Regions from separate parts of the Pantoea sp. App145 genome, predicted to be linked through region 2. Evidence: predicted binding sites of a transcription regulator. Region 2 holds the regulator's gene; each other region holds the start of a gene.
The links. Region 2 encodes LexA, which represses DNA repair genes until DNA is damaged. Its sites were predicted from a motif close to TNCTGTATGTACATACAGNA; they were not measured.

Region 1 (6,749 bases), 1.1 Mb from region 2:
ATCGCGCGCGGCAGCGGTTTACCGGGTGCCAGTAAATGTTGCTGACCGATGTATTGCTGCAACGTCACCGGCCGCATACGCGCGGCCAGTGGCTGAAATTCATTACTGGAGGAGAAATCCAGGGAAAGGTTACTCACCGTGACCTCACTGACGTTGATCGTCTACCGTTACCCCTTTAGGCGGCGTAAAGGTGAATTTGTCCGGGCTGATAGCACCATTGGTCTGGCTTTTCAGCTGATAGCTGCTGCGCTGGCCATCCTGCTCAATTGCACTGAACTGATTAATAGTGCCTGACGGCGTTACCGTAATGGTGAATTGCTTGAGATTACCGTCGCTGCTTTTTGGCGTCAGCTCAAAATTATCGCCCTGCTGCTTAATGTTATATTGCTTCCAGTCACTCGGCTGGTTACGGGCAATCAGCATAAACGGCGTGTTGCTGGTGGCATTCTTCAACCAGCTGGCACTGACCTGTTCCACAAAGGGATTATAGAACCACAGCGTTTTACCATCGGAAATGATCACGCTCTCATCCGGAGCCGTCATATGCCAGTTAAACAGGCTCGGACGTTTGACCCACAGTTCGCCTTCTCCATCCTGCACATTCGCACCGCTACCATCGGTGACTTTCTGGCTGAAACTGGCATGGAAGCTGCTCACTTTATTCAGACGCTGCTGCAAATCACTGGACGCATCCGCCAGCACGGAAGCAGAAAGAAAAGAGGCCAGCAGACCACAGGCAATAACGCGTAATTTCATCTGATTCGATTCCTTATTCATTGTTTCCCGACACTTACTGCATAAAACGTAGTTGCCGCACTGTCTGTTCGACAGGAGAAAAAGCCGAAAACTCCCGTTGATATGGGGATCGACTGCCAGATAAACAATGGGCCAGTAAATACTGGCCCGGGATTAACGTTGGTACTACATAGAGTTACATCTCATGCGGTGGTGGCGACAGCACCTCACGGTTACCGTTATGTCCGGGTTCGGACACAATGCCCTGCGCTTCCATCTGTTCGATAATGCGCGCAGCACGGTTATAACCGATACGGAACTGGCGCTGGACACCCGAGATCGAGGCACGGCGTTTCTCCACCACAAAAGCCACCGCCTGATCGAACAGCGGATCCAGCTCTTCGTCACCTTCCAGACCAGCCCCACCACCTTCACTCTCTTCGCCCGCGGTAATGCTATCGATATACTGCGGTCGTCCACGCGCTTTCCAGTCCTGCACGACGGCATGCACTTCCTGGTCGCGCACAAACGCGCCGTGGACACGCATCGGCAGCGACGAGTTAGGCGGCATATACAGCATGTCACCCATCCCCAGCAGCGATTCCGCACCGCCCTGATCGAGGATGGTACGCGAGTCAATTTTACTCGATACGGTAAAGGCGATACGTGTCGGGATGTTAGCTTTGATTAACCCGGTAATCACATCCACCGACGGACGCTGGGTTGCCAGCACTAAGTGGATGCCTGCCGCACGCGCTTTCTGAGCCAGACGGGCTATCAGTTCTTCCACTTTCTTGCCAACCGCCATCATCAGGTCAGCAAATTCATCGACCATCACCACGATGTAAGGCAGTTTTTCCAGAACCGGAGGCGTGATATCCATGCTGTCGCCCGGTTTCCAGAACGGATCGGGAATCGGACGCCCCATCGCTTCAGCCTGCTCGACTTTTTCGTTGTAACCGGCAAGGTTACGCACGCCAAGCGCCGACATCAGCTTATAACGCCGTTCCATCTCACCCACACTCCAGCGCAACGCATTGGCGGCGTCTTTCATGTCGGTGACCACTTCCGTCAGCAGATGCGGAATGCCTTCGTATACGGAAAGCTCCAGCATTTTCGGGTCGATCATGATAAAGCGCACTTCTTCTGGCGTGGCTTTATACAGCATGCTGATAATCATGGCGTTAACGCCGACGGATTTACCCGAACCGGTAGTACCGGCTACCAGCAAATGCGGCATTTTAGCCAGATCGGCCACCACCGGCTGGCCGGCAATGTCTTTCCCCAGCACCACCGCCAGCGGCGAAGGATTGTCACGGAATTTGGCACAATCCAGCACTTCGCGCAGATAAACCGTCTGGCGATGTTTGTTCGGCAGTTCCAGACCCACATAGGGCTTGCCAGGAATCACTTCCACCACACGCACTGCCACAGCGGAAAGCGAACGGGCCAGATCGCGCGACAGGTTGGAGATACGCGCGGCTTTAACGCCCGGAGCCAAATCCAGTTCAAAACGGGTGATGACCGGACCCGGAGAGATCCCCACCACTTCCGCTTTGACGCGATAATCCGCCAGACGGGCTTCCACCAGACGCGCCGTCTGCTCCAGCGCAAACATATCCACCGGTTCCTCTTCCGCTGGCGGCTGCGTCAGCAGATCGAGGGTCGGCAGCGGCGTAGAAGGACGCTCCAGCGGCTGTTCATGGCGAACCAGGAACGGATGGAACAAGCTATCCTGCACCGGTTTCGCGGGTTGCTCTTCCACAGTGGGTTCAGGCTCAGCAGCGGACCACGGGCTGCTTTCCTCATCAAAGGAAGTCTCCACCTGTGGCTGCGGCGCAACCGGTTGTTGCCACTGTGTAGGCGCAGGAACTTCGGGTTCCGGTGTCGCCGCGATGGTGAACAACGGCTCAGCCGGGCTGTCATCCACCAGATCTTTCATCGGTGAGAAATCAAACGCTGACGAGGTATCGAGGTTAAATACCGGTCCGTCATCAGGCTCAGGCGCTTTTTCTTCCCCATAACGCTGTTGCTGCTGCTCAGCAAACTGGCGCGCCAGCTGTGCCTGTTGCAACGCTTCTTCGTCTTCCGCTGCGGCTTCCGTGTGCCAGCTTTCGCCATAACGCTGCTGTTGCTGTGACTGGAAAGCATCACGCAACTGCGCCTGCTGCAAAGCTTCTGCATCATCAGCCGCAAGCTGATCCAGCACAGGTGACGACACCGGCTGCTCTGTCTCTCTGGCTTTCTCTTCCGCCATCCGCTGCGACGGCAGTTTGATACCATAGGATGCCAGTTCACGTCGTGTCGGCAGTTTCACCGGATTCGGACGTGGCAGTTCCGGGCCAATACCCTGTTTAACCTGCGGATTGTAATCACGCTCCGGCACCACATCGAACGCTGGCATGTAAGGCGCACTGGATGATGCGGCCTTGACAGCTCCGGCAGCCAGGGCGGCGCTGGCCGTGGTGTTCAGCGCTGACGGGACCTGCGCAGCATCCTGCCAGTTACCCATCTGTGGACCATCATCGTCATCCACCGGGGAGAATGCGGGTGTCTCAGCAGGAACCTCAAACCGATACAACGGCGGCTGAGGTGCTGCGACGGGGACTACCGGAGCAGGCTGCGTCGGCTGTACGGGTTGCGTCACAGGCTGCGGCGCAGCTGTTTCTGCTGGCTGGAGCGGAGCCGCTGGCGCAACCTGCGGCTCCTGCAAAGCGGCTTCACTGCTCACGGCAATGGCGGCAGCCGTCGCGGCACTGGCTTTTGCCAGCAACGGATCATCCTGCACATCGGCCAGTGGCGCTTCATTCACCTTACGGGGTTTAGCCAGCAGCACATCATCGTCATCAGACGCAGCGGCACGCAGCGGCGGAACAACGTCATCCGCCTGCTGACGTTCATCTTCGTCCTCATACTCATCATCTTCCTGCCAGGGTTCATCATGACGGGAGCGATTGCTGGCAAACGTCAGCACCCCCATCACCACGCCACCAATTCTTTCGGCAATCGTCAGCCATGACCATCCGGTATACAGCGTAATGCCCGCAGCCCACACGCACAGCAGCGTTAAGGTACCGCCTGCCGAGCTGAACCAGGGTGCCATGGCGTTGCTGATCAGACTGCCGATCACGCCACCGGAGGCGAAATACCAGATATCGTCAGCATTCAGTGCCGCCAGACCACAGGTGGTGACCACCAGCGCCAGCACACCAATCAGACGTAGCCCAACGGCAAAGTAGTCGATGTAGTCGTGGCGATCGCGCTGACGGAAGGTTATCCAGCATAAGCCGATGATCACCGGAGGAATGGCATAGGCCATCACGCCGAAGATAAACAGCAAGGTATCAGCCAGCCATGCCCCCACGCTGCCACCCAAATTATGGATAGGCTCGTGCCAGGCCGTCTGCGACCAACTGGGATCGGAAGGGTTAAAACTGACCAAAGAAACCATCAGATAGATGGCGAATAAGGCCACAAGGATGAGCAACGCTTCAAGCAGCCGACGTCCGCTGCTCAGCGGTTGTAATGAAACGTCTTTGTCTTCTGTATATTCCTGGCTCAAGAGAACTCTCCAGGTGCCTGTAAATTAAGAAGGCAACAGCGTCGGGCACGCCCGACGCTGGTCCTGTATGAATTCACAGGAGTGTACCGAAATCCTGCAAGTTTTGCACCTGCCCTGCGTTAACGGGTTTTGATCACCAGACGATTGCTCTGTTTGACCTCTTCCATTACCACATAGGTGCGGGTGTCGTTCACGCCTGGCAGGCGCAGCAAGGTTTCGCCCAACAGTTTACGATACGCTGACATATCCGGCACACGGGTTTTCAGCAGATAGTCAAAGTCACCGGAAACGAGGTGACACTCTTGAGTTTCCTCAAGTTTTTGCACGGCGGCGTTAAATTGCTCAAACACATCGGGCGCGCCACGATTCAGAGTAATCTCAACAAACACCAGCAGTGAAGCATCGAGATAATGCGGGTTGAGTTGTGCAGTGTAACCAAGAATGAAACCCTGACGTTCCAGGCGGCGAACACGCTCAAGACACGGCGTCGGCGATAAGCCCACACGTTTCGAAAGCTCAACATTGGAAATACGACCATCCTTTTGCAATTCGTTGAGGATGTTGCGGTCGATTCGGTCCAGATCTTTTCCGGGGCGCTTCTTATTGTCTACCATTATTATTGTCTCTCTTAATTCCTTCCCTTAACCTGCCACACCCTGAAAACGTTCATTGTTCAGGGCCTTACTCGAAGTGAAGACCATAAGCCTGTGCAGTAATGCGACCATCCGTATGACGCATGTTGTCTGTCCACATCATGCGTCATTACCAATGTCAGGCTGAGTTTATTTGGCGAAACAAACCAAAACAGGCATGAAATTCTGTTTCGAATCGCTAAATCTTCTCTGCTTCTGATAATGTTTTCGCAAATGCGCAGGCGATTGTCAAAGTAAAACATCCAAATTCAGTACAAGATGCCATACAGAGTGCTGGGTTCCTGTTTTCTAATGAGATTTTTTATACAGCTGCACCACAAATTACCGAGCATTGCCCCCTTTTGGCGCAATCGGCGTGCAGAATCACCACTCATCGTCTACGCCGCTTGCAGCGATTGTTAACAAAATCGCTCAAGACTTTTTTTGCGCCGGTAATTTCCCTACAATCATTCGCTATGTTGTCAGACAAGAAACTGAGGAACACATGAGTACGGCCAAACACAGTAAGCTGCTCATTCTGGGCTCCGGCCCTGCCGGTTACACTGCGGCAGTCTATGCCGCACGCGCCAACCTGAATCCGGTCTTGATTACCGGTCTGGAAAAAGGTGGTCAGCTCACCACCACCACTGAAGTGGAAAACTGGCCGGGCGACCCGCACGATCTGACAGGTCCATCGCTGATGGAACGTATGCATGAGCATGCGGAGAAGTTCAACACCGAGATCATTTTCGATCATATTCACACCGTTGATTTGCAGAACCGTCCGTTCCGCCTGACCGGTGACAGCGGCGAATACACCGCGGACGCACTGATCATCGCCACCGGTGCTTCTGCCCGTTACCTTGGCCTGCCTTCTGAAGAAGCGTTTAAAGGCAAAGGCGTATCGGCCTGCGCCACCTGTGACGGTTTCTTCTACCGCAACCAGAAAGTCGCGGTAATTGGCGGGGGTAACACCGCCGTGGAAGAAGCGCTGTACCTGGCGAATATCGCTGCTGAAGTTCACCTGATTCACCGCCGTGACAACTTCCGCGCCGAGAAGATCCTTATCGATCGTCTGATGGAAAAAGTGCGCAACGGTAATATCGTGTTGCATACCGATCGCACCCTGGATGAAGTGGTGGGTGATCAGATGGGTGTGACCGGTCTGAAACTGCTGTCAACCAAAGGTGAAGAGCCAGAATCGCTGGAAGTTGCCGGTCTGTTCGTCGCTATCGGCCATAGCCCTAACACGGCGATCTTCGAAGGTCAGCTGGCGCTGGAAAATGGTTACATCAAAGTTCAGTCTGGTCTGCACGGCAACGCCACCCAGACCAGCATCCCGGGCGTCTTTGCCGCCGGTGACGTCATGGACCATATCTATCGTCAGGCGATCACCTCCGCCGGTACCGGTTGTATGGCAGCGCTGGATGCTGAACGTTACCTTGATGGTCTGGTTAAAAACGATAAGTAAGTTGTTAATAACTTGATCATAATTGCCGGAGGCGACCTGTTTTGGTCGCCTTTTTTATTACCTGCGTGCTACAGTTCATGCGCCTGACCTTGCAGAGGTTTTCCCCTCTCCACGGCTTCTAATCTGGATCATCGAACGGCTTCGCATGAACAAATCGCGGCAACAGGAACTTATCCGCTGGCTTCGCCAGCAACGTCATCACGGTGCACGCAGCCTGCGTCTGGTTTCTCTGCTGGGCTTTGCCAGCGCCCTGGTGATCATTGCCCAGGCATGGCTGCTCGCCACGCTGTTACAGGCGCTGATCATCACTCATCTACCCCGCGCTGAACTTATCAGCCAGTTTGCCCTG
Region 2 (6,749 bases):
TCAGTGATGCTGGTTTGTGACCGCTGTGCAGCCGTCAGTGAAAAACATGCGCATGGCGTTGAAAAGATCATCTCCGGATTGGCTGAACAAGCGGGTTTTGCGTTGCGCCATAGCGTGATTGAAGCCCATGGACTCTGTGAAAATTGTGCCGAAGTGGAAGCCTGTACCCATCATGAAAGTTGCGATCATGATCATCAGATTGAAGGCAAAAAGCGGTTGAGGAAGGGATAAATGGCACCTCCTTGTGCCAACCCGATCATCAGGATCGGAGCCTGGGAGCATCGTCCTTAAACGGGTCCATTACCAACGGTGATCCTTGTTGTGACTTTCCCAGTCTTTCACTTCACGCTCGGCCTGGTCTTTAGCGTAGCCATAGCGTTCCTGAATTTTACCGACAAGCTGATCACGTTTCCCTTCGATGACGGTCATATCATCATCAGTCAGCTTGCCCCATTTTTCTTTCACTTTCCCTTTGAATTGCTTCCAGTTTCCACTCGCTTCGTCTTTGTTCATAACCGTTCTCCATGTCATTTCCAGTGAGTTGACGGCATACCCATTCCCTGAAGGTAAAAGCCGATATAACACGCTACTTAATTGCGTTGTTAAGGATAATTATAGTAGACAATGAATATCAGGTAGCACACTTACGGATTAATCTGTAATTAATAAGTTATATTCCACTATACGAAAACCAACTGTCATGACGCCAGTGGCGGCGCCAGACCAGCCACAACGTGAGTCCGCGTAATGCCAGAAATACCGTCACCGCCAGCCACAAACCATGATTTCCCAACCAGGGTAAGGTGAGCAACGACAGGCCATAACCCAGCGCCGCCAGCGCCATGCTGTTACGCATTTCCCTGCCACGCGTCGCGCCGATAAACATGCCATCCAGCAGATAACACCATACCCCCACCAGGGGCATCACCACCTGCCACACCAGGTAACGGTCGGCGGCTGCGCGGAGTTCGTCCAGCGAGGTCAGCAACCCGACAATTTGTACCCCGCACAGGGCATACATCATGGCGAACAGCAACGCCACCAGGCCTGCCTGACGGCATGCCGCGTGCCAGACCAGCAACAACTGGCTGCGATCTTTCGCACCAACCGCTTCACCAGAGCAGGCTTCAACCGCATAAGCGAAACCATCCAGTGCGTAGGCTGTGAAAGTGAGAAACATCAGCAGAACCGCGTTGACTGCAACCACATCTGGCCCAATGCGCGCGCCAAAGATCGTCAGAGAAGCAAAACAGATTTGCAGCAGAAATGAGCGCAACATAATGTCGCGATTGAGACGAAACAGGCGGGCGGCACCACCGCGCCAGCTCTCTTTCAGCAGGGTGAAATCAATACCACGTAGCTTTAATACCCGAGCTACCATCAACAGCCCGACACCCAGGGTGACGTATTCGGCCAGTGCCGTAGCCGCAGCAGCGCCTGCCACTCCGCAGTGCAGGCCGAGCACAAACAGCAGATCCAGCAGAATATTGACCAGGTTGCCCACCACCAGCAAAACAACGGGTGCGCGTGCATACTGCACACCCAACAGCCAGCCCAGGAGTACCAGATTAGCCAGCGTAGCGGGAGCACTGAGCCAGCGAATCTGAATAAACAGTTGCGCCTGTTGCTGTACCGCAACGCTGCCTCCCATTAGCGCAGCCGCCAGATTGCTGACAGGTGTGCGCAGCAACATAAACAACACACCTGCGATCAATGCGATAAGCAACGGTTGGGTAAGCGCACGCGCCAGCGCCGTTTTATCGCTGGCACCAAATGCCTGGGCAGTCAGTCCGGTCGTGCTCATGCGTAAAAACAACAGCAGCATAAAAATGAAGCTGGTTGCAGTGCTACCCACTGCCACGCCACCGAGATAGATCGGACTGTCAAGATGGCCAATCACCGCGGTATCCACCACGCCGAGCAACGGCACCGTGATATTCGAAAGGATCATCGGCAGCGCCAGCCGCCAGAGTGTCTTATCAGAGGAGGAAAACAGCTGCATCAGCCCGTCCCGGTTTGTGCTGCGCTACAGTTATTTTGGCAAATCAAACCACGGCAGCGCAGAGGCGCTACCGTAGTGGGGGATTTAAAGGATTAAAGCCATTCGCCGTTGCGCACGATACCCACCGCCAGCCCTTCAACGGTGAGTGACTGTTCACGGGTATCGACCACAATCGGCTGGAAGTCACTGTTTTCTGGCAGCAGCTGCACAATCGCGCCCTGCTTTTTCCAGCGTTTCACTGTGACTTCATCATCAATGCGCGCCACCACGACCTGGCCATTGCGCACTTCCTGAGTCTTGTGTACCGCCAGTAAGTCACCATCCATAATGCCGATATCTTTCATCGACATGCCGCTAACGCGCAACAGGAAATCAGCGGTGGGTTTGAAGAGGTTGGCATCAACCTGGTAGTGAGCCTCGATGTGCTCCTGGGCCAGTAACGGTTCACCCGCGGCGACACGGCCAATCAGCGGCAGCCCCTCACTGGCTTCTTCTTCCATTAATAAACGAATACCGCGCGACGCTCCGGAGACGATTTCAATCACGCCTTTGCGTGCCAGAGCCTTCAGATGTTCTTCTGCCGCATTCGGTGAGCGGAAGCCCAGTTGCGCAGCAATTTCCGCACGCGTTGGCGGCATGCCCGTCTGGTTGATATGGTCGCGAATCAGATCATAGACCTGTTGCTGCCTGCTGGTTAACGCTTTCATCCCGCCCCCTGGTTGTTTATACAGTCGCTGTGAGTATATACAGGTATTGGCGAAATGGAAACCAAAACTGAGGGAAAAATCAGCGAGTTGATGAATCCGGAATCCTTATCGCAAATGCGACCAAAGCAGCGCGATCCAGACGAAAATAGCCAGTAAGATAGCTAACAATACGGCAGCCGACCCCATGTCTTTCGCGCGTCCGGCCAGCGGATGACGCTCCTGACCAATGCGGTCGACGACGGCTTCAATGGCACTATTCATAATCTCAACGATGACCACCAGCACCACAGAACCGATCATGAGTACGCGGGAGATCGCGTCAACATCCAGCCAGCATGCCACCACAATCGCCACCAGTGCGGCGATAGCCTCCTGGCGAAATGCCGCTTCATGTTGCCAGGCGGCGCGCAATCCCTGCCAGGAATAACCGGCAGCTTTCACTATCCTGAGAATACCGGTGACGTTATTTGCCATGTCGTTGAACCCTTTACTCGTTTTGACGTCAATGTCTGGGCAGCCGGGAATGGCACGGCCACAGATCTTCGCGGCACTTTCTGGTATGCTTGCCGCGCTTTGCTAACAAGAGGCTTAAAGTTGTCTATGTCAGGTTGGCGTAAACTTTATTATAAATTATTGAATTTACCACTCTCCATTTTGGTAAAGAGTAAGGCTATTCCGTCGGATCCTGTGTCTGAACATGGGTTAGATTCAACGCGGCCAATCCTATATGTGCTGCCTTATGATTCCAAGGCCGATCTACTCACACTGCGTTCGCAGTGTCTGAAACACGATCTGCCGGATCCGCTTACACCACTGGAAATTGATGGCACGTTGTTGCCACGCTATGTCTTTATCCACGACGGTCCACGCGTTTTCCCTTATTTCGTGCCGAATCTGGAGTCAGTGAAGCTATTTCATGACTATCTCGATCTGCATCGCAGCAACCCCGAACTGGATGTGCAAATGCTGCCAGTGTCGGTGATGTTTGGACGCGCACCAGGCCGTGAAGTACAGGGTGAACAGACGCCACATCTGCGCATTCTTAACGGTGTACAGAAGTTCTTTGCCATTCTCTGGCATGGCCGCGACAGCTTTGTCCGCTTCTCGCCGACAGTGTCGCTACGTCAGATGGCAACCGAGCATGGAACTGACAAGTCAATTGCGCAAAAACTGGCCCGCGTGGCGCGTATTCACTTCGCCCGCCAGCGTCTGGCTGCCATCGGCCCGCGTTTACCCGCCCGCCAGGATCTGTTTAACAAGCTGTTGCAATCGAAAGCCATTGAAAAGGCTGTGGAAGATGAAGCGCGCAGCAAAAAGATTTCCCATGAGAAGGCACAGCAGAACGCCATTGAAATGATGGAAGAGATTGCGGCTGACTTCTCCTATGAGGCCATCCGCGTCACTGACCGCGTCATGGGATGGATGTGGAGCCGACTCTATCAGGGTATCAACGTCAATGGCGGCGAGCGCGTACGTCAGCTGGCACAGGATGGTCACGAGATTGTCTATGTTCCCTGCCATCGCAGCCATATGGATTACCTGCTGCTCTCCTATGTGCTTTACCACCAGGGTCTGGTACCACCGCACATCGCTGCCGGTATCAATCTTAACTTCTGGCCTGCCGGTCCGATTTTCCGTCGTCTGGGTGCGTTCTTTATTCGCCGTACCTTTAAAGGCAACAAGCTCTATTCTACTGTTTTTCGTGAATATCTTGGCGAGTTGTTTAATCGCGGCTATTCGGTTGAATACTTTGTCGAGGGTGGACGTTCACGTACCGGTCGCCTGCTGGACCCGAAAACCGGCACCCTGTCAATGACGTTACAAGCCCTGTTGCGTGGCAGCAGCCGTCCGATTACTTTCGTGCCGATTTACATTGGGTACGAGCATGTGATGGAAGTGGGGACCTACGCCAAAGAACTGCGCGGGGCGGTGAAAGAAAAAGAAGGCTTTATGCAGATGGTGCGCGGCCTGCGTAAGTTGCGCAATCTGGGCCAGGGTTATGTCAACTTCGGCGAACCGCTGCCGCTGGTGAATTACCTGAACAAACATGTACCGGAATGGCGTGAGTCCATCGATCCGATTGAACCACCGCGTCAGGCGTGGATGACCCCCGCCGTGAATGACATCGCGAACCGTCTGATGGTGCGAATTAACGAAGCCGGGGCCGCCAATGCGATGAACCTGTGCGTTACCGCACTGCTGGCATCTCGTCAGCGTTCGCTTACCCGCGAGCAACTGATTGAGCAACTGGAATGCTACACCCAGTTGCTGCGCAATGTCCCTTACTCGTCAGAAGCCACAGTGCCGAACCTCAGTGCTGAAGCGCTGCTTGATCACGCCATGGGCATGAACAAGTTTGAGACCGAGCAGGACAACATTGGTGACATCATCATTCTGCCGCGCGAGCAGGCGGTTCTGATGACCTATTACCGCAACAATATCCAGCATATGCTGGTTATGCCATCATTGATTGCCGCGATTGTGCAGCAGCACCGGGAAATCAGTGAAGCGGAGTTACTGCGCCAGGTGAGTCTGGTGTATCCCATGCTGAAGAGTGAACTGTTCCTGCGCTGGAGCAGCGATGAATTACCTGGCTTGCTGCAGAATCTTTGTGCTGAAATGGCGCGCCAGGGTCTGGTGAGCCAACAGGATGGCCTGCTGAAGCTGAGTGCTGCACGCTCTCGTACCCTTCAGCTATTGGCAGCCGGTATTCGTGAAACCTTACAGCGTTTTGCCATTACCTTCTCCATCCTCAGCGCGAAACCCAGCATCAACCGGGGCACGCTGGAGAAAGAGAGCCGCACGCTGGCACAGCGCCTGTCAGTGCTCCATGGCATTAATGCTCCAGAGTTCTTCGATAAAGCGGTATTCACGACACTGGTGATGACCCTGCGAGATGAGGGCTATCTCAACGACAGCGGCGATGCCGATGTGCAACGTACGCAGATTATGTGGCTGATGCTGGCAGAGCTGGTCACCAGCGATGTGCGCCTGACGATTGAGAGCGCCACCGTTCACGATTAACGCCAGCCAGAAATAAAAAAGCCGTCATCCTTTACCGATGACGGCTTTTTTTTCATCTGATCTACCGCGACTACATCAAACCAATAAACGGCAGGGTATTCAACAGAATGCCAATAAACAGCACCAGGCCAACGTAGTTATTGTTGAGGAACGCCTGGAAGCAGGGATCACGCTCGCGCCGGGCAATCAGTTTCTGTTGATGGACAAACAAGCCTGCCGCCAGCAGCAGCGACCAGTAAAATGCACCGTTCAGATTTAGCAGTAATCCCACCACAGCCATCAGACCCAGCGTCGCCAGTTGCAGCAGGCCGATGATCAGCTTGTCATACCGGCCAAACAGAATCGCCGTCGATTTCACCCCAATCTTCAGATCATCATCCCTGTCCACCATGGCGTATTGCGTATCGTATGCAACGGTCCAGCACAGGTTAGCAATAAACACCAGCCAGCAAACCAGAGGTAAGGACTCACTAACTGCGGCCCACCCCATCGGAATCGCCCAGCCAAATGCCGCGCCCAGTACCACCTGTGGCAGATGGGTATAGCGCTTCATAAAGGGATAAACCCAGGCCAGTGCCAGCCCGACAACCGACAGCAGAATCGTCATAAGATTCATGGTCAGTACCAGCACAAATGCCAGCAACGCCAAGCCAACAAACAGTAGCTTTGCCTCTTTCTCAGACACCAGGCCACTGGCTAGCGGGCGAGCGGCAGTGCGTTTCACATGCCCATCGACTTTACGGTCAGCGTAGTCATTGATCACACAACCGGCTGCACGCATCACGATCACACCCAACACAAACACCAGCAGTACCGATAACGGCGGGATCGCCATCCCCGATAACCACAGCGCCCATAGTGTGGGCCACAACAACAGCAAGGTGCCAATGGGTTTATCTATACGCATCAGGCGGCTGTACGCCTGCAATTTATTTATTCCCAGAGTCTTTTGCACAATCTTTATCCTTGAACCTGCGCGCGGTACAGCGGTGACGCAGGTAAAAACAGTTCAGTTA
Region 3 (6,749 bases), 950 kb from region 2:
AAGCCGGCCTCAAAGGCGGCATCAATGCCCGCCATGACCTGATGAAACTTGTCTTGCCCGGTGATGGCGTGAAACTGGCGGGCATCAAGGCTATCGACGCTGACATTGAGGGCCGTCAGCCCGGCAGCACGCCATTCGCGAACATCACGCGCCAGACGATAGCCGTTAGTGGTAACGGCTATCTGACGAATGGCGTCATTTTCGCGCACTGCGGCAATGATGTCGGTGAAATCACGACGTAAGGAGGGTTCGCCACCCGTCAGGCGCACTTTTTCAGTGCCCGCGGCCGCAAAGGCACGCGTCACGCGACGGATTTCATCAAGCGAGAGAAAACTTTTATTGCGCGTCCCCTGAGGTTTGTAGCCCTCGGGCAGGCAATAGGTACAACGGAAGTTACACACGTCCGTGACCGACAAGCGCAGATAATAAAAGCTGCGCGCGTAGCTATCTGTAAGTTGTGACACCTGAACACCTTTCCAAATACGGGAGATGCAGTCATTTCTTTCTGCACCCTGGCAGCTCTGGGCTGCGGCCTGGGCACCGTATCCGAAGACTTAGGTACACAGGCTAGAGTGTATGTTGCGACTCAAAGCAACACGGTTGCATGAATGTTAGCGCGATTTGTTGTTCGCTTCCATTAAGGATTTTCGCTATATATATTGATACATAACGTTTTTTCACCGCATTTTCGCGACAGGATACGTTAAAATAGCCGACAGATTTTGATACATATCAGTTTAACTGCTGCTCAACGGTTGAGCGTCAGTCATAAGGAGCAACATGAATCGTACCCTGGCAGATTTGGATCGTGTGGTGGCGCTGGGCGGCGGCCACGGTCTGGGTCGTGTAATGTCGGCGCTGGCACCGCTTGGCTCGCGTCTGACCGGTATTGTTACCACCACCGACAACGGCGGTTCGACCGGACGCATCCGCCGTTCAGAAGGCGGTATTGCCTGGGGCGATATGCGTAACTGCATCAACCAGTTGATCACCGAACCGAGCGTCGCTTCAGCGATGTTTGAATATCGCTTTACCGGCAATGGCGAACTGGCCGGTCACAACCTCGGCAACCTGATCCTGAAAGCGCTTGACCATCTCAGCGTGCGTCCGCTGGAAGCCATCAATATCATCCGCAACCTGCTGAAAGTGGATGCATTTTTGATTCCAATGTCCGAGCAACCCGTCGATCTGGTAGCCCAGGATAACGAAGGCAATATGGTGTACGGCGAAACCGCAGTTGATGAGATGAAGCAGGCCCCGCAGGAGTTGATGCTGCATCCCAACGTCATCCCCACTCGTGAAGCGCTGGATGCGATTGGCGAAGCGGATTTGATCCTGATTGGTCCCGGCAGTTTCTACACCAGCCTGATGCCGATTCTGCTGATGGAAGAGATGGCGCGCGCATTGCGTCGCACCCCGGCAACCATGGTGTTTATCGGCAACCTGGGCCGGGAACTCAGCCCGGCCGCCGCCAGCCTGACCGTGGCGGACAAACTGGTGATCATGGAAAAAGCGATTGGTAAACGGGTGATTGATGCAGTGATCGTCAGCCCGGCGGCGGATATTCGCGGCGTAGAGGAGCGTTTAATCGTGCGCGAACCGCTGGAGGCCGCCGACATTAAATACCGACATGACCGCCAGCTGCTGCGCGTGGCGCTGGAGCATGCCATCCAGGCATTTTGACCTGAAAATTGCGCAACAAAAGGGTGCTCCGGTTATCAGGAGGCAGCGATAAACAGCTCGCGTAGTTCATGCAACTGGTCGCGTACCCGCGCTGCCTCTTCAAACTCCAGATTCTGCGCGTGCTGCTGCATCTGCCCTTCCAGCTCATGAATTTTCTTCTGCATCGCCTGCGGGGTGAGCGCCAGATAGCTGGCCTCGGCTTCAGCGGCGGTGCGCGATGCCGTTTTGCCCTTGCCACGGGTTTTGACCACGTTTTTACCCAGTTCGAGAATATCGGTGATCTTTTTGTTCAGCCCCTGCGGCACGATGCCATTTTCTTCATTGTAGCGCTGCTGTTTCTCGCGACGGCGCTCTGTCTCACTAATGGCGCGAGCCATCGACGGCGTGATCTTATCAGCGTACAGAATTGCTTTACCATTGATGTTACGCGCAGCACGGCCAATGGTCTGAATCAGTGAACGTTCGGAGCGCAGGAAGCCTTCTTTATCGGCATCAAGAATCGCCACCAGCGACACTTCCGGCATATCCAGCCCTTCACGCAGCAGGTTAATCCCCACCAGTACGTCAAACTCACCCAGGCGCAGGTCGCGAATGATCTCCATACGCTCCACCGTGTCGATATCCGAGTGCAGATAACGCACCTTTTCGCCGTGCTCTTCCAGATACTCGGTCAAATCTTCCGCCATGCGCTTGGTCAGGGTGGTGACCAGCACACGTTCATTGATCTCTACGCGCTTACGGATTTCCGACAGCAGGTCATCCACCTGGGTTGTCACCGGACGCACTTCGAGGATCGGATCGAGCAGGCCGGTCGGACGCACCACCTGATCAATCACTTCATTACCGGATTTCTCCAGCTCGTAGTTACCCGGCGTGGCCGAAACATAGATGGTTTGCGGGGCCAGCGCTTCAAATTCTTCAAAGCGTAGCGGGCGGTTATCCAGCGCTGACGGCAGGCGAAAGCCATATTCCACCAGCGTCTCTTTACGCGCGCGGTCACCGCGATACATGCCCCCAATCTGCGGAATGGTGACGTGGGATTCATCAACCACCAGCAAGCCATCGGCCGGGAGGTAGTCAAACAGCGTCGGCGGTGGCTCGCCCGGCCCACGTCCGGAGAGATAGCGCGAATAGTTTTCGATACCGGAGCAGTAACCCAGCTCGTTCATCATCTCGAGGTCAAACTGGGTACGCTGGGTAATGCGCTGTTCTTCCAGTAATTTATTGTTTTCCAGCAGCACCTGACGGCGTACCACCAGCTCCTTTTTGATCTCTTCCATGGATTGCAGGATGCGTTCGCGCGGTGTGACATAGTGGGTTTTGGGATAGACGGTAAAACGCGGCACCACCGAAACCACCTGGCCGGTGAGCGGGTCAAACAGTGACAGCCGCTCCACTTCTTCATCAAACAGCTCCACGCGCAGCGCGATATCGTCAGATTCGGCTGGGAAGACATCAATCACCTCGCCGCGCACGCGGAAGGTGCCACGCTGGAACACCTGGTCGTTGCGGCTATATTGCAACTCCGCCAGGCGGCGCAGAATACTGCGTTGATCAATGATCATGCCGCGCGTCAGATGCAGCATCATTTTCAGGTAAAGATCGGGATCGCCCAGGCCGTAGATCGCCGAAACCGACGCCACCACAATCACGTCACGCCGTTCCAGCAGCGCCTTGGTGGCCGACAGACGCATCTGCTCAATATGCTCATTCACCGACGCATCTTTTTCTATAAAGGTGTCGGAGCTGGGCACATAAGCTTCTGGCTGATAGTAGTCGTAGTAGGAGACGAAAAACTCCACCGCGTTATCCGGGAAGAACTCCTTCATCTCGCCGTAAAGCTGAGCCGCCAGCGTCTTGTTAGGAGCCAGTACCATGGTAGGCCGGTTAAGATCGGCAATCACATTGGCCACGGTAAAGGTTTTTCCCGAACCGGTCACCCCCAGCAGCGTCTGATGCGCCAGGCCATCCTCCAGCCCCTCTTCCAGACGACGAATCGCCTCAGGCTGGTCCCCTGATGGTTTAAAAGCGGAGTTGAGTTTAAAGGCTTTACTCATGGTTTTGCGGTTCCTGCTGGAGAAGTCGGCGGGCAGGCTGCTAATTCTACTCTGCCAGCGCGAATTTGCCAGTAAAAAATACTGGATATATTTACATGTATGCTGCACGATTACGGGGAGGCGTGGCGACTCGCCGCAGTGCAATTTTAACAAGGACAGGTAACACCTTGTGGTACAAGGTTATCCCCAGAAAGGAGATGCTTTTAACATTTGTCAATAGAGCGTCATAAAATTGCAGTCTGATGACGAGCAAGATAATTCTCAGGCTTGATTTTAACTAACATATTGATTTGTTAGAGAATCACTAAAAAGCCCAGTTTCTCAGCATAATGTATGCAGGCCGCGTATTTCCTCGCTTGCGCTCTGTTTTCAGTCTCTAATACACAAGGTTATCCACAGGAATAGTGGATAACTGATGGCAGCCCCGCCCCCATCGCCTGTGCATAATTTTCTCCGGCTTGTCCTGACGTGCGAAAAAATTTTTTTTTGCGTTTATTTTTCTCACAACCTGCGCGGCATTAACTATTCTTTTTCCGTGCTGAGGGGGGCTGCTGGATGAAATTTCCAGTAAATAAGGCCACTTATTCCTGCCGGTTCTGCCTTATGCCAGATCGGCTGCACCAGAATCGTTAAGCATTCAGCACCGCTAAAGTGCAGCCTTTTTATCACTCCGTGGAATTGTTAAGCGTTACTCAACTTTTAAGCCTGATTTTTGCCCGCCATTGATGCATTTTTCATCGCATCAGCAACCTGGCCTGAGAATTGCAGGTTTATCGATAGAGCATTTGTAACAACTCACTGATGGTGAGAGTGGCAATGATGAATCGTGTTTGACTGTTTGCCAGACGACACAGAGCGGAAGCATTCAGGCTAATTATCTGGAAGGAGAATGTCAGATGCTGAGTTTACGTTCGGTGAATCAGTTTTACGGTCAAAACCATATTCTGTGGGATGTGGATCTGGATCTGCCGCCCGGCACCTGCACTGGCGTGCTGGGGAGTCCGGGGATGGGGAAAACCACGCTGGTCAACTGCATTATGGGGCGGCTGCCAATCAACAGCGGCTCGATGACATGGCAGGAAGATGGCTCCCCCCCCGAAGACTTATTGCTGCAACCGGCGGAGCAACGTGCACGCATGGGCATTGGCTATGTGCCACAGGGACGTCATATTTTCTCGCAGATGAGCGTGGAAGATAACCTGCTGATTGCGTTGATGGCGGCGCAGGATGAGCGCAGCCGCGCTATCCCGGAAATGGTGTTTGATTTGTTCCCGGCGCTCTACTCACTGCGTCACCAGCGCAGTGGCGAGCTGCCGATGGATCAACAACAGCAGCTGGCTTTGGCACGTGCGCTGGTGCTGCAACCGAAGCTGTTAATCCTCGACGAACCCACTGAAGGGATGTCACCCTGGCTCGAAGAGGAGATGGGTAACTTAATCCGCCGTCTGAACCGTGATTATGGCCTGACCATCCTGCTGCTGGAGCAACACGTCTCCTTTATTCGCCGCGTCGCTGACTACTTTCTGTTGCTGCATCGGGGTCGTAATGTGGCACAGGGCAAAGTGGCACAGCTGGATGATGTCACCATCAACAAATGGCTGACGGTGACCTGATAATGTCGGCTATTTTGGCACAATCCGTAGCGGCGCAATTTATTGCGCAATGCCAGCCGCGCGATAAATCGCGCCGCTACGGCAGTGTCAGGAAGCGTCCGCACTCTGCCTGCTGAGCGTCATCCGTCAGGTACGGAATTTCGCCCAGGCAGGGTGCATCAATACGCTGACGCAGGGTTGTCAGATACTCCTGGTGACGTTTGCCCGGTGGCTGAATATCATTAGCGATCCAGCCGGCCAGCGATAAACCACTGGCGCGCACGGCTGCGGCTGTCAGCATCGCATGGTTGATGCAGCCCAGTTTGATTCCGACCACCAGAATGACCGGCAGTTGTTCAGCGATCACCCAGTCGGCATAAGTCTGGGTGGCGGACAACGGGGTAAACCAACCGCCTGCCCCCTCCACCAGCACCCATTCAGCCTGCTGTTCCAGCTGGCGCAATCCCGCTGACAGCTGAGCGAATTCGATGGGTCGCCCCTCTTCCGCACTGACGATATGCGGCGACGTTGGCTCGATAAAGGCCAGCGGATTGACCTGCTCATAACGCAGCGCCAGCGAACTGTAACGCTGCAAAGCCAGCGCATCGCTGTTACGAATCCCCTCGGCGGTGACCTCGCAGCCGGAAGCCACTGGCTTGTAGCCTGCGGTGGTCAATCCGGCTGCACTGGCCGCCTGCAACAGCGCCCCACTGGCCACCGTTTTTCCTACTTCAGTATCGGTGCCCGTAATAAACCAGCGTTTCATGGTGTTAATACTCCAAACATCAGGTGATAGCTGAGGCGATAACCCGCCTCATCCTGCGGCCAGCCCTGCTCCAGCCGGGCCAGTTGCGTGCGCGTCAGCAATCCTCCCGGCCGCCCGTCATGCAAATGGGTTGCGCCGATGCCCTTCAGTGAACGCATCGCGCTGAGCGCGCTGGGAAAGTGCTGCGTGATGGTCTGCTGCTGGTGTTCAAGCGAGAGATCGTGAGTGGCAGCGGCAATCTGCGCTGCACTGAGGAAACGGTTGGCGTGCTGACGCCCATCCAGCTGCGCCCACGCCTGATGCACCTCGTGCAATGAACCGGACAACAGTGTGGAAAACAGCACCGTGCCGCCCGGTCGGGTGACGCGTAAAAACTGCTGCAAAGCGGTGCGCAAATCGCTGCTCCACTGCACCGCAAGATTGCTCCACACGCCATCAACACAGGCATCCGGCAGCGGTAACGCATCAATATCGCCCTGCACATAATGCTGCGCCGAGTGCTGCTGTGCAGCGCTATCCAGCATGGCTTGCGACAAATCAAGCGCGGTCACTTCGCGCCCACGGTCACGCCAGTACCGGCTGTACCAGCCGGTGCCGCATCCGGCATCCAGCAGGTGCGGACCAAACCCGGCCGGGGCCAATGCCAGCAAC

Region 1: RCF31_RS06250 (DNA translocase FtsK 4TM domain-containing protein) is a predicted target of LexA. The motif match lies at 4,359-4,378, and genes of this name have one in related genera.
Region 3: uvrB (excinuclease ABC subunit UvrB) is a predicted target of LexA. The motif match lies at 3,820-3,839, and genes of this name have one in related genera.

What each region holds. Positions count from the first base shown of each region.
Region 1 is NZ_CP133290.1:1,373,426-1,380,174, forward strand. It holds gene RCF31_RS06240 (replication-associated recombination protein A) at 1-137, opposite strand, end outside; gene lolA (outer membrane lipoprotein chaperone LolA) at 145-756, opposite strand; gene RCF31_RS06250 (DNA translocase FtsK 4TM domain-containing protein) at 932-4,297, opposite strand; gene lrp (leucine-responsive transcriptional regulator Lrp) at 4,417-4,911, opposite strand; gene trxB (thioredoxin-disulfide reductase) at 5,435-6,400, shown strand; gene cydD (heme ABC transporter permease/ATP-binding protein CydD) at 6,546-6,749, shown strand, end outside.
Region 2 is NZ_CP133290.1:2,476,542-2,483,290, forward strand. It holds gene zur (zinc uptake transcriptional repressor Zur) at 1-231, shown strand, start outside; gene RCF31_RS11325 (CsbD family protein) at 301-513, opposite strand; gene dinF (MATE family efflux transporter DinF) at 671-2,002, opposite strand; gene lexA (transcriptional repressor LexA) at 2,095-2,709, opposite strand; gene RCF31_RS11340 (diacylglycerol kinase) at 2,815-3,183, opposite strand; gene plsB (glycerol-3-phosphate 1-O-acyltransferase PlsB) at 3,310-5,733, shown strand; gene ubiA (4-hydroxybenzoate octaprenyltransferase) at 5,804-6,688, opposite strand; gene ubiC (chorismate lyase) at 6,694-6,749, opposite strand, start outside.
Region 3 is NZ_CP133290.1:1,527,349-1,534,097, forward strand. It holds gene moaA (GTP 3',8-cyclase MoaA) at 1-464, opposite strand, end outside; molybdenum cofactor riboswitch at 455-587, opposite strand; gene RCF31_RS06960 (gluconeogenesis factor YvcK family protein) at 781-1,683, shown strand; gene uvrB (excinuclease ABC subunit UvrB) at 1,719-3,740, opposite strand; gene RCF31_RS06970 (ABC transporter ATP-binding protein) at 4,637-5,353, shown strand; gene bioD (dethiobiotin synthase) at 5,430-6,098, opposite strand; gene bioC (malonyl-ACP O-methyltransferase BioC) at 6,095-6,749, opposite strand, start outside.